DNA from 4 places in the Pseudomonas sp. KH_024_B2 genome. Region 1 is predicted to be linked to each of the others. Evidence: predicted binding sites of a transcription regulator. Region 1 holds the regulator's gene; each other region holds the start of a gene.
What was found. Region 1 encodes sigma-54, which starts transcription at its own class of promoters, with help from an activator protein. Its sites were predicted from a motif close to ANTGGCATNNANNTTGCTNT; they were not measured.

Region 1 (2,199 bases):
ACCTGATAAAAATTTATTGTTACAGTGCTCTAGGCAAACACTCGCCCCAAGGTGTTCAGCCAATCACCAGAGCGCTACCTCAATAAAGCCTTATAAAAATTTATTGTTACAGCGCTCTAGGCAAACACTCCCGCTTCAGGCATATAATTTGCTTATGTTTGGCGCTTCGGCGCCCTGTAGTGGATGGCGCATGCGCGCCGGCGAATAAGGTGTTAAGCCCCTGCCATGAAACCATCGCTTGTCTTGAGAATGGGCCAGCAGCTGACGATGACACCGCAGCTGCAACAGGCCATCCGCCTGCTCCAATTGTCGACCCTGGACCTGCAACAGGAAATCCAGGAGGCATTGGAGTCCAATCCGATGCTCGAACGCCAGGAAGAAGGCGACGACTTCGATAACGCCGACCCTATGGCCGACAACGTCGAGCAGAAACCCAATACCGATATTCAGGAACCCTCCTATCAGGAAACCGCCCCAACGGTGGATAACCTCGAGGAAGGTGACTGGAACGAGCGCATCCCCAACGAACTGCCGGTCGATACTGCCTGGGAAGATGTTTACCAGACCAGCGCCAGCAGCCTGCCGAGCAACGATGACGACGAATGGGACTTCACCACCCGCACATCGGCCGGTGAGAGCCTGCAGAGCCATTTGCTCTGGCAACTGAACCTGGCCCCGATGTCCGACACCGATCGCCTGATTGGCGTGACCCTGATCGATTGCATCAACAATCAGGGATACCTGGACGAGACGCTCGAGGAAATCCTCGAAGCCTTCGACCCGGAGCTGGATATCGAACTGGACGAGATTGAAGCCGTCCTGCATCGCATCCAGCAATTCGAGCCGGCCGGTATCGGTGCGCGCAATCTGAGCGAGTGCCTGTTGCTGCAACTGCGTCAATTGCCCGCCAAGACCCCTTGGCTGACCGAGGCCAAACGCCTGGTCAGCGACTTCATCGACCTGCTCGGCAGCCGCGACTACAGCCAGCTGATGCGTCGCATGAAACTCAAGGAAGACGAGCTGCGGCAGATCATCGAGTTGGTGCAAAGCCTCAACCCGCGCCCGGGCTCGCAAATCGAGTCCAGTGAAGCCGAGTATGTCGTCCCCGACGTGATCGTGCGCAAGGACAACGAACGCTGGCTGGTGGAGCTGAATCAGGAATCCGTGCCGCGCCTGCGGGTCAACCCGCAGTACGCCGGTTTCGTGCGTCGCGCTGACACCAGCGCCGACAACACCTTCATGCGCAACCAGTTGCAGGAAGCCCGCTGGTTCATCAAGAGCCTGCAAAGCCGCAACGAAACCCTGATGAAAGTCGCCACCCAGATCGTCGAGCATCAGCGCGGCTTTCTCGAGTACGGCGATGAGGCGATGAAACCGCTGGTGCTGCATGACATCGCCGAAGCGGTGGGCATGCACGAATCGACGATTTCCCGGGTCACCACCCAGAAATTCATGCATACCCCACGGGGTATCTACGAACTGAAATACTTTTTTTCCAGCCACGTCAGCACCTCTGAAGGCGGTGAATGCTCGTCCACAGCGATCCGCGCGATCATCAAAAAACTGGTCGCAGCGGAAAATCAGAAAAAGCCGTTGAGTGACAGCAAGATCGCTGGTTTACTGGAGGCACAAGGCATTCAGGTAGCCCGCCGCACCGTCGCCAAGTACCGTGAATCCCTTGGGATTGCGCCTTCGAGCGAACGCAAGCGGTTGATGTAACGGGCCACGCCACAGCGTTCCAGGGTGCGTTCGAAAACTCGCAGGCAGTTTTCGGACACAGCCTAGTGGCAGGCAACCCAGCCTGCCGCCTTATGCACTGGCAACGAAGGAGAAGCTGTATGCAAGTCAACATCAGTGGACACCAACTGGAAGTGACCGAACCTCTGCGCGCCTACATCGGCGAAAAGCTGGAGCGATTGGAAAGGCATTTCGACAAGATCACCAACGTGCAAGTCACGATGACGGTCGAGAAGCTGAAGCAGAAAATCGAAGCTACCTTGCATATCCCCGGCAATGAAGTGGTCGCCAACGCCGAACATGAAGACATGTACGCGGCGATCGATGCACTCACCGACAAGCTGGATCGCCAACTCAAAAAGCATAAGGAAAAGACCCAAAGTGTCCTCCAGGGCGCAACAGGTCGTTAACACTCCCAACCCATGATCCGACTTGAAAACATCCTGACCCCCGGCCGTTCCT
Region 2 (2,199 bases), 750 kb from region 1:
GCGCCGGACAGCGCCAACTCCCCAAGACACTCGACATCGTCCAGCGTCAATGTCGGAACCTGCATGCTGGCCGCGAGAATCCCCAAGGCAATCGCCAGATCAAAGCGTCCGCCGTCCTTGGGCAGATCGGCCGGAGCGAGATTCAAGGTAATGCGACGTGCCGGAAAATCGAGACCTGAATTGAGAATCGCACTGCGCACCCGGTCTTTGCTTTCCTTGACGGCCGTTTCCGGCAGGCCCACCAGCGTCAGGGATGGCAAGCCGTTGGCCAGATGGACCTCAACGGTAACAGCGGGTGCGTCCACGCCGATCTGGGCGCGGCTGTGGACGATGGCCAGAGACATAGATCATTCCTTGAGGGTGCGAAAGCCGCGTCCTGCGGTTTTGGAAGGGTAGTTGAGCGAAGAGTAAAAACTGGAGGATTACAGCGATTGAATCCAGACAGGATGTATCAAACTAAATGAGAAGGTGACTGCTACGCAGTCATTCGCGGGCAAGCCACGCTCCCACAGGATGGGCGGGGTTCCTGTGGGCGGACGGTGTCCTTATTCCGCAGGCGGCGTCAATCTGGCTTCCAGCTCCGCCACCTTCGCCTCAAGGCTCTCCAGCCGAGCGCGGGTGCGCGCCAGTACGACCATCTGACTGTCGAATTCTTCTCGGCTCACCAGATCAAGCTTGCTGAAGCCGCTTTGCAGCAGAGCTTTGAACTGGCTTTCGATTTCGTTGCGTGGCAGCGGGGTGTCGCCGCTGAACAGTCGGGAGGCGTGGCCGCTCAGGGCGTCGAGGAGGTCTTTGGGCGCGAGCATGGAAGGTGTCCTGTAAACAGATGGTCGGCAGTGTATCACGCAGTGTCTATAGTCAATGGCGCAGGCAGGAGTGCACGCTTTTCGCGCATGTCGGCGGGCAGTCGCGCACCGTTGTTGTGCGTATCTGTTGCGGTAGTTGTAAAAAGATGCCTGCGACAGCGACCAAGGGTTTGAAATCAATGGGTTTTCACGAGATGGCAAGCTTTCTGCTTAGTCCTTGGTAACCCATGCACTGATGCAGTCGCTGTGACGAATGCAGTGCGCCGGTCGGAACGGGGGAAGTGTTTCGTCAGGAGCGGTTAGCTGGCGTCGGGATGGCTGAGTCAGGCCGACGATGCGTTACAAAGCCAGGCACTGCGCTTAGACTTGAGCCGGGTTTGTTTTTCCTGGGGCAAGTCCACCAATTCGGGAGAGAGTTTTCATGAAGCTAGTCACTGCCATCATCAAGCCGTTCAAACTGGACGACGTACGCGAGTCGTTGTCCGAGATCGGCGTGCAGGGCATTACCGTTACTGAGGTCAAAGGCTTCGGTCGGCAGAAGGGTCACACCGAGCTGTATCGCGGCGCGGAGTATGTGGTCGATTTCCTGCCCAAGGTGAAGATTGATGTCGCCATTGACGACAAGGATCTGGACCGGGTTATCGAGGCGATAACCAAGGCGGCCAACACCGGCAAGATTGGTGACGGCAAGATCTTCGTGGTCAATCTGGAACAGGCTATTCGCATCCGTACCGGCGAAACCGATACCGACGCAATCTAAGCCGCCAAACCCAACGCCCCAGGAGAAAACAATATGACTCTGCGTAAAATCGCAGGGCTAGGAGCCCTGTTGTCCCTCGTAATGCCCAGCCTGGCTATGGCGGCAGACGAAGTGGCGGCCCCAGTCCTCAACTCCGGCGATACCGCCTGGATGATGACCTCGACAGCCTTGGTGCTGTTCATGACCATTCCCGGCCTTGCGCTGTTCTACGGCGGCATGGTTCGGTCGAAAAACATTCTTTCCGTGATGATGCAGTGCTTCGCCATTACCGGTCTGATCAGCGTTCTGTGGGTCATTTATGGCTACAGCATTGCGTTCGACACCACCGGCATGGAGCAGGGCGTCGTCAACTTCAACTCGTTCTTTGGCGGCATGGGCAAGGCGTTCCTCGCCGGTGTCACTCCATCGAGCCTGACCGGGCCTGCGGCGTTGTTCCCTGAGGCGGTGTTCATCACCTTCCAGATGACTTTCGCCATCATCACCCCGGCGCTGATCGTCGGTGCCTTCGCCGAGCGGATGAAGTTCTCCGCCATGCTGATCTTCATGGGCATCTGGTTCACCCTGGTCTACGCGCCGATTGCGCACATGGTCTGGTCCGGTAACGGCGGCCTGATGTGGGACTGGGGCGTGCTG
Region 3 (2,199 bases), 2.3 Mb from region 1:
AGGGTGGTGATGCCCTCAAGGCTGCTGAACTGTGCCAGCTGAGCCACGAACGCGCTGTTGTCCTGCGGATCGAGCGGGTTCTGGTTTTTCAGCTGGGTCACCAGCAATTGCAGGAAAGCGTCTTTACCTAATGCCTTATCACCGGTTGTACTGCTGGTCGCAGCCGCCAAACCATCAGTGGTGGTACTGGTTGCGGTCTTGGAGGAGTTGGCGAGAATCTGGTTGAGAGTCAGGCTACTGGTGGAATCGGTAACAGCCATCTGAGTCGCCCCTTATCACTGACCGAGGGTCAGGACCTTCTGCATCATGGTTTTGGCGGTATTCATCATTTCTGCGTTGGTCTGGAACGAACGACTGGCGGAAATCATGTCAGCCATTTCCTCAACCACGTTGACGTTTGGGTAGTAGACATAACCCTTGGCGTCAGCAGATGGGTGGCTCGGCTCGTAACGCGCTTCGAGGTTGCTCTGGTCTTCGACCACTCCCAGCACCTGCACGCCCTGGCCGGCGGCATCCTGGTTCTGGAACAGCGAATCGCTGCCACCGCTCTGGCCGCCCTGGAACATGGTGGCGAACACTGGATGACGGGCGCGATAGGTCTGGTCGATGCTCGAAGAGACCGTTTCGGCGTTGGCGATGTTACTGGCGACGGTGTTCAAGCGAGTGGTTTGAGCACTCATGCCGCTACCGGCAATATTGAAAACACTGGCTAGCGACATGGATTACTCTCCGCGCAGGGCTGACACCAGCCCTTTGAATTTGCTGTTGAGCAGCGTGAAGCTGGCCTGGAAGTTGACCGCGTTTTCCGCGTACGCTGATTGTTCAAGCTGGGCGTCCACGGTGTTTTGGTCAATCGACGGTTGCATCGGCGTGCGATACAGCAACGACTCGTCGCCATTGCCCAGACCTTCGGCTTCGATATGACGGTTATTGGTCATGTTCAACGCGAAAGTGCCGCTCTTGGTCTTTTCATTCTGCGCGGCAAGCACGGCAGAGAAGTCCAGATCCCGAGCCTTGTAGTTCGGGGTGTCGGCGTTGGCAATGTTGTTGGCCAGAACTTCGGCACGCTGAGCGCGAAAGCCCAGAGCCTGTTCATGGATACCGAGCGCTTTATCGAAGCTGATGCTCATGTCGGGTGACCTTTGGGTGACCGGTTTTTTCGTACGAGGAACATAGCAAGCGTCGTGCCAATTTACCAAAGGCCATAAACCGGGGCTTTGCGGGCATCGGCAAGGCGGCAATGCCAGAAAAGCGGCAACTGATTTCCGCCGCCTGCCGCTTTTCTGCCGCTGCTCACAGTCGGGAGAACAACACCTGACCCTGTGGGAGCGAGCTTGCTCGCGAAGGCGTCGTGTCAGTCGACATCTGCTTTGACTGGCATACCGCATTCGCGAGCAAGCTCGCTCCCACATTGGATAGGTGTGGTCCCGAGGGAAATTGGCAGACATAAAAAAACGGGAGCCCCCTGAGGACTCCCGTTTTGGTGTAGCCGGCCAAATCACTTCGCCTGGTAAATAATCCCCGGGCTGCACTGGACCATCTGGTAGTGATCCGGCAAACCGTTCAGCGCTTCGGAGGCGCCGAGGAACAGATAGCCGCCCGGCTTCAAGGTGCTGTGAATCCGCAGCAGGATGTCCTTCTTCACCTCGGCGGAGAAGTAGATCAGCACGTTGCGGCAGAACACGATGTCGAACTTGCCGAGGCTCGCATAGCTGTCCAGCAGGTTGAACGAACGAAACTCCACCCGACTCTTGATCGGCGCCTTGATCGCCCAACGGCCCGCCCCTTTGGGGTCGAAGTAGCGCTGCAGCCGCTCTGGAGAGAGGCCACGACCTAGAGCCAGGCTGTCGTATTCGCCGGTCTTGCAGTTGTTCAGCATGGTGCCGGACAAATCGGTGGCAACGATCTGCACCCCCATTTTCAGCTGACCCATGTTGGTCCGCTCGAACTCATCGATCGACATGGACAACGAGTAAGGTTCCTGCCCCGACGAGCACGCCGCCGACCAGATTCGCAGGCGCTGGCCAGGGCTAGCCTTGATCGACTCGGGCAGCGCCTTGTTCTTCAAGACTTCAAACGGGTAGGTGTCACGAAACCAGAGGGTTTCGTTGGTGGTCATGGCGTCCACCACCATCTCGCGCAAACCGCTGCGCGGCTGGGTCTGAATGCGCTGAACCAGCTCACCCAAGGATTTGATAC
Region 4 (2,199 bases), 2.9 Mb from region 1:
CCACCGATTCGCGAATCAGCGCCGGCCCCTTGTAGATAAAGCCCGAATACAACTGCACCAGGCTTGCGCCGGCGGCGATTTTCTCAGCCGCGTGCTTGCCTTCGGTGATACCGCCCACAGCAATGATCGGCAAGCGGCCGGCCAATTCGCCAGCCAGTATCTTGACCGTGTGGGTGCTCTTGTCGCGAACCGGCGCGCCGGACAAGCCGCCCGCCTCGTCACCATGTTCCATGCCTTCGACACCGATGCGGCTCAGGGTGGTGTTGGTGGCGATCACCGCGTCCATCCCCGTCTCGATCAACGCTTGCGCCACTTGCACGGTTTCTTCGTCGGTCATGTCCGGAGCGATCTTGATCGCCAGCGGCACGCGTTTACCGTGGCGCTGTGCCAGGTCTTCCTGGCGTTGACGCAGGGCTTCGAGCAGTTGCTTGAGCGAATCGCCGAATTGCAGGCTGCGCAGGCCGGGCGTGTTCGGCGAGCTGACGTTGACGGTCACATAGCTGGCATGGGCGTAAACTTTATCCAGGCAGATCAGGTAGTCATCGACTGCGCGCTCAACCGGCGTGTCGAAGTTCTTGCCGATGTTGATGCCCAGAATGCCCTTGTATTTGGCTGCCGCCACCCGGGCCAGCAAGTGATCGACGCCGAGGTTATTGAAACCCATGCGGTTGATGATCGCCAGGGCCTGCGGCAAGCGGAAAATCCGTGGTTTCGGGTTACCCGGTTGTGGACGCGGGGTGATGGTGCCGATCTCGACGAAGCCGAAACCCAACTGGGCAAAACCATCGATGGCCGCGCCATTCTTGTCCAGGCCTGCCGCCAGACCCACCGGGTTGGGAAAATCCAGCCCCATGACGTTCACCGGCATCCGCGCTGGCGCCTTGCACAGCAAGCCATTGAGGCCCAAACGCCCGCCCGCGCCGATCAGGTCCAGGGACAGATCGTGGGAGGTTTCCGGGGAAAGTTTGAACAACAGCTGACGGGCCAGGGTGTACATGGGCGGGATTGACTCGGTTGGCGGCGAAATGAGCCGGCGATTATAGCCGGGCAACGGGGCCGCAAGCGAGGCGCTCGATGAAATCAACAGTGAATGGCATATGCCTTGCACCATGGACTCCATCAGCACTCATGCCAACGGCGGGATGAGTCCCAAGTTGTTATTGAAAGGACAACGGCGTCGTCATCCGGCTTTGCTTTGGCAAGAGCCCCGGGTACGACGCTTTTTTGTGGAAGGTGAATACCTGATGAATGAATTTCCAGCAGGCCCCTTGGCCTGGGTCAACGGCAGCGATGCTCCGGAAAAGAGCGCGATCAATCTGGGCTTCATGGCCCTGAGCGATTGCGCCTCGGTGGTGGTGGCCGCCACACAGGGCTTCGCCCAGCCCTACGGCCTGACCCTGAATCTCAAGCGCCAGTCATCCTGGGCCAACCTGCGGGACAAACTGGTCAGCGGCGAACTGGATGCCGCCCACAGCCTTTATGGCTTGATCTACGCCGTGCACCTGGGCATCGGAGGAGTCGCCGCCAGCGACATGGCGGTGCTGATGGGCCTGAACCAGAACGGCCAAAGCATCAACCTGTCCCACGGCCTGCAAGCCCAGGGCGTGACCAGTCCTGAAGCACTGGATCGGCATGTGCACCAAAGTCGCGCAAAGCTGACCTTCGCCCAGACGTTCCCCACCGGTACCCACGCCATGTGGCTCTATTACTGGCTCGCCAGCCAGGGCATCCATCCGTTGCAGGATGTCGACAGCGTGGTGGTACCGCCGCCGCAAATGGTCGCGCACCTACAGGCCGGGCGCATCGACGGCTTTTGTGTCGGCGAGCCGTGGAGCGCCAGCGCGGTGAAGCAGGACCTGGGGTTCAGCATCGCCACCAGCCAGACCATCTGGCCCGATCATCCGGAAAAGGTGCTGGGTTGCACCCGCGCGTTTGTCGAGCAGTACCCGAATGCCGCCCGCGCACTGGTCATGGCGATCCTGGAAGCCAGTCGTTTTATCGAACAGAGCACCGAGAACCGGCAAAGCACCGCACAGCTGTTGAGCGCCCGCGAGTACCTGGATGCGCCCGTGGACTGCATCCAGCCGCGACTGCTCGGGGACTATGCCGACGGCCTCGGCAATCACTGGCAAGACCCCCATGCACTACGCTTTTATGGAGGGGGTGAAGTCAATTTGCCCTATCTCTCCGATGGCATGT

Region 2: a site for sigma-54 is predicted at 1,000-1,019, ahead of glnK (P-II family nitrogen regulator). Genes of this name have one in related genera too.
Region 3: a site for sigma-54 is predicted at 1,173-1,192, ahead of flgB (flagellar basal body rod protein FlgB). Genes of this name have one in related genera too.
Region 4: a site for sigma-54 is predicted at 1,090-1,109, ahead of AC3I0A_RS09425 (CmpA/NrtA family ABC transporter substrate-binding protein). Genes of this name have one in related genera too.

Annotation. Positions count from the first base shown of each region.
Region 1 covers NZ_CM174502.1:4,918,860-4,921,058, forward strand. The annotation lists gene AC3I0A_RS22860 (RNA polymerase factor sigma-54) at 226-1,719, shown strand; gene hpf (ribosome hibernation-promoting factor, HPF/YfiA family) at 1,839-2,147, shown strand; gene ptsN (PTS IIA-like nitrogen regulatory protein PtsN) at 2,160-2,199, shown strand, end outside.
Region 2 covers NZ_CM174502.1:5,671,257-5,673,455, reverse strand. The annotation lists gene AC3I0A_RS26430 (YifB family Mg chelatase-like AAA ATPase) at 1-344, opposite strand, end outside; gene AC3I0A_RS26425 (accessory factor UbiK family protein) at 546-806, opposite strand; gene glnK (P-II family nitrogen regulator) at 1,228-1,566, shown strand; gene AC3I0A_RS26415 (ammonium transporter) at 1,600-2,199, shown strand, end outside.
Region 3 covers NZ_CM174502.1:1,358,254-1,360,452, reverse strand. The annotation lists gene flgD (flagellar hook assembly protein FlgD) at 1-260, opposite strand, end outside; gene flgC (flagellar basal body rod protein FlgC) at 276-719, opposite strand; gene flgB (flagellar basal body rod protein FlgB) at 723-1,130, opposite strand; gene cheR (protein-glutamate O-methyltransferase CheR) at 1,499-2,199, opposite strand, start outside.
Region 4 covers NZ_CM174502.1:2,002,759-2,004,957, reverse strand. The annotation lists gene AC3I0A_RS09430 (quinone-dependent dihydroorotate dehydrogenase) at 1-997, opposite strand, end outside; gene AC3I0A_RS09425 (CmpA/NrtA family ABC transporter substrate-binding protein) at 1,245-2,199, shown strand, end outside.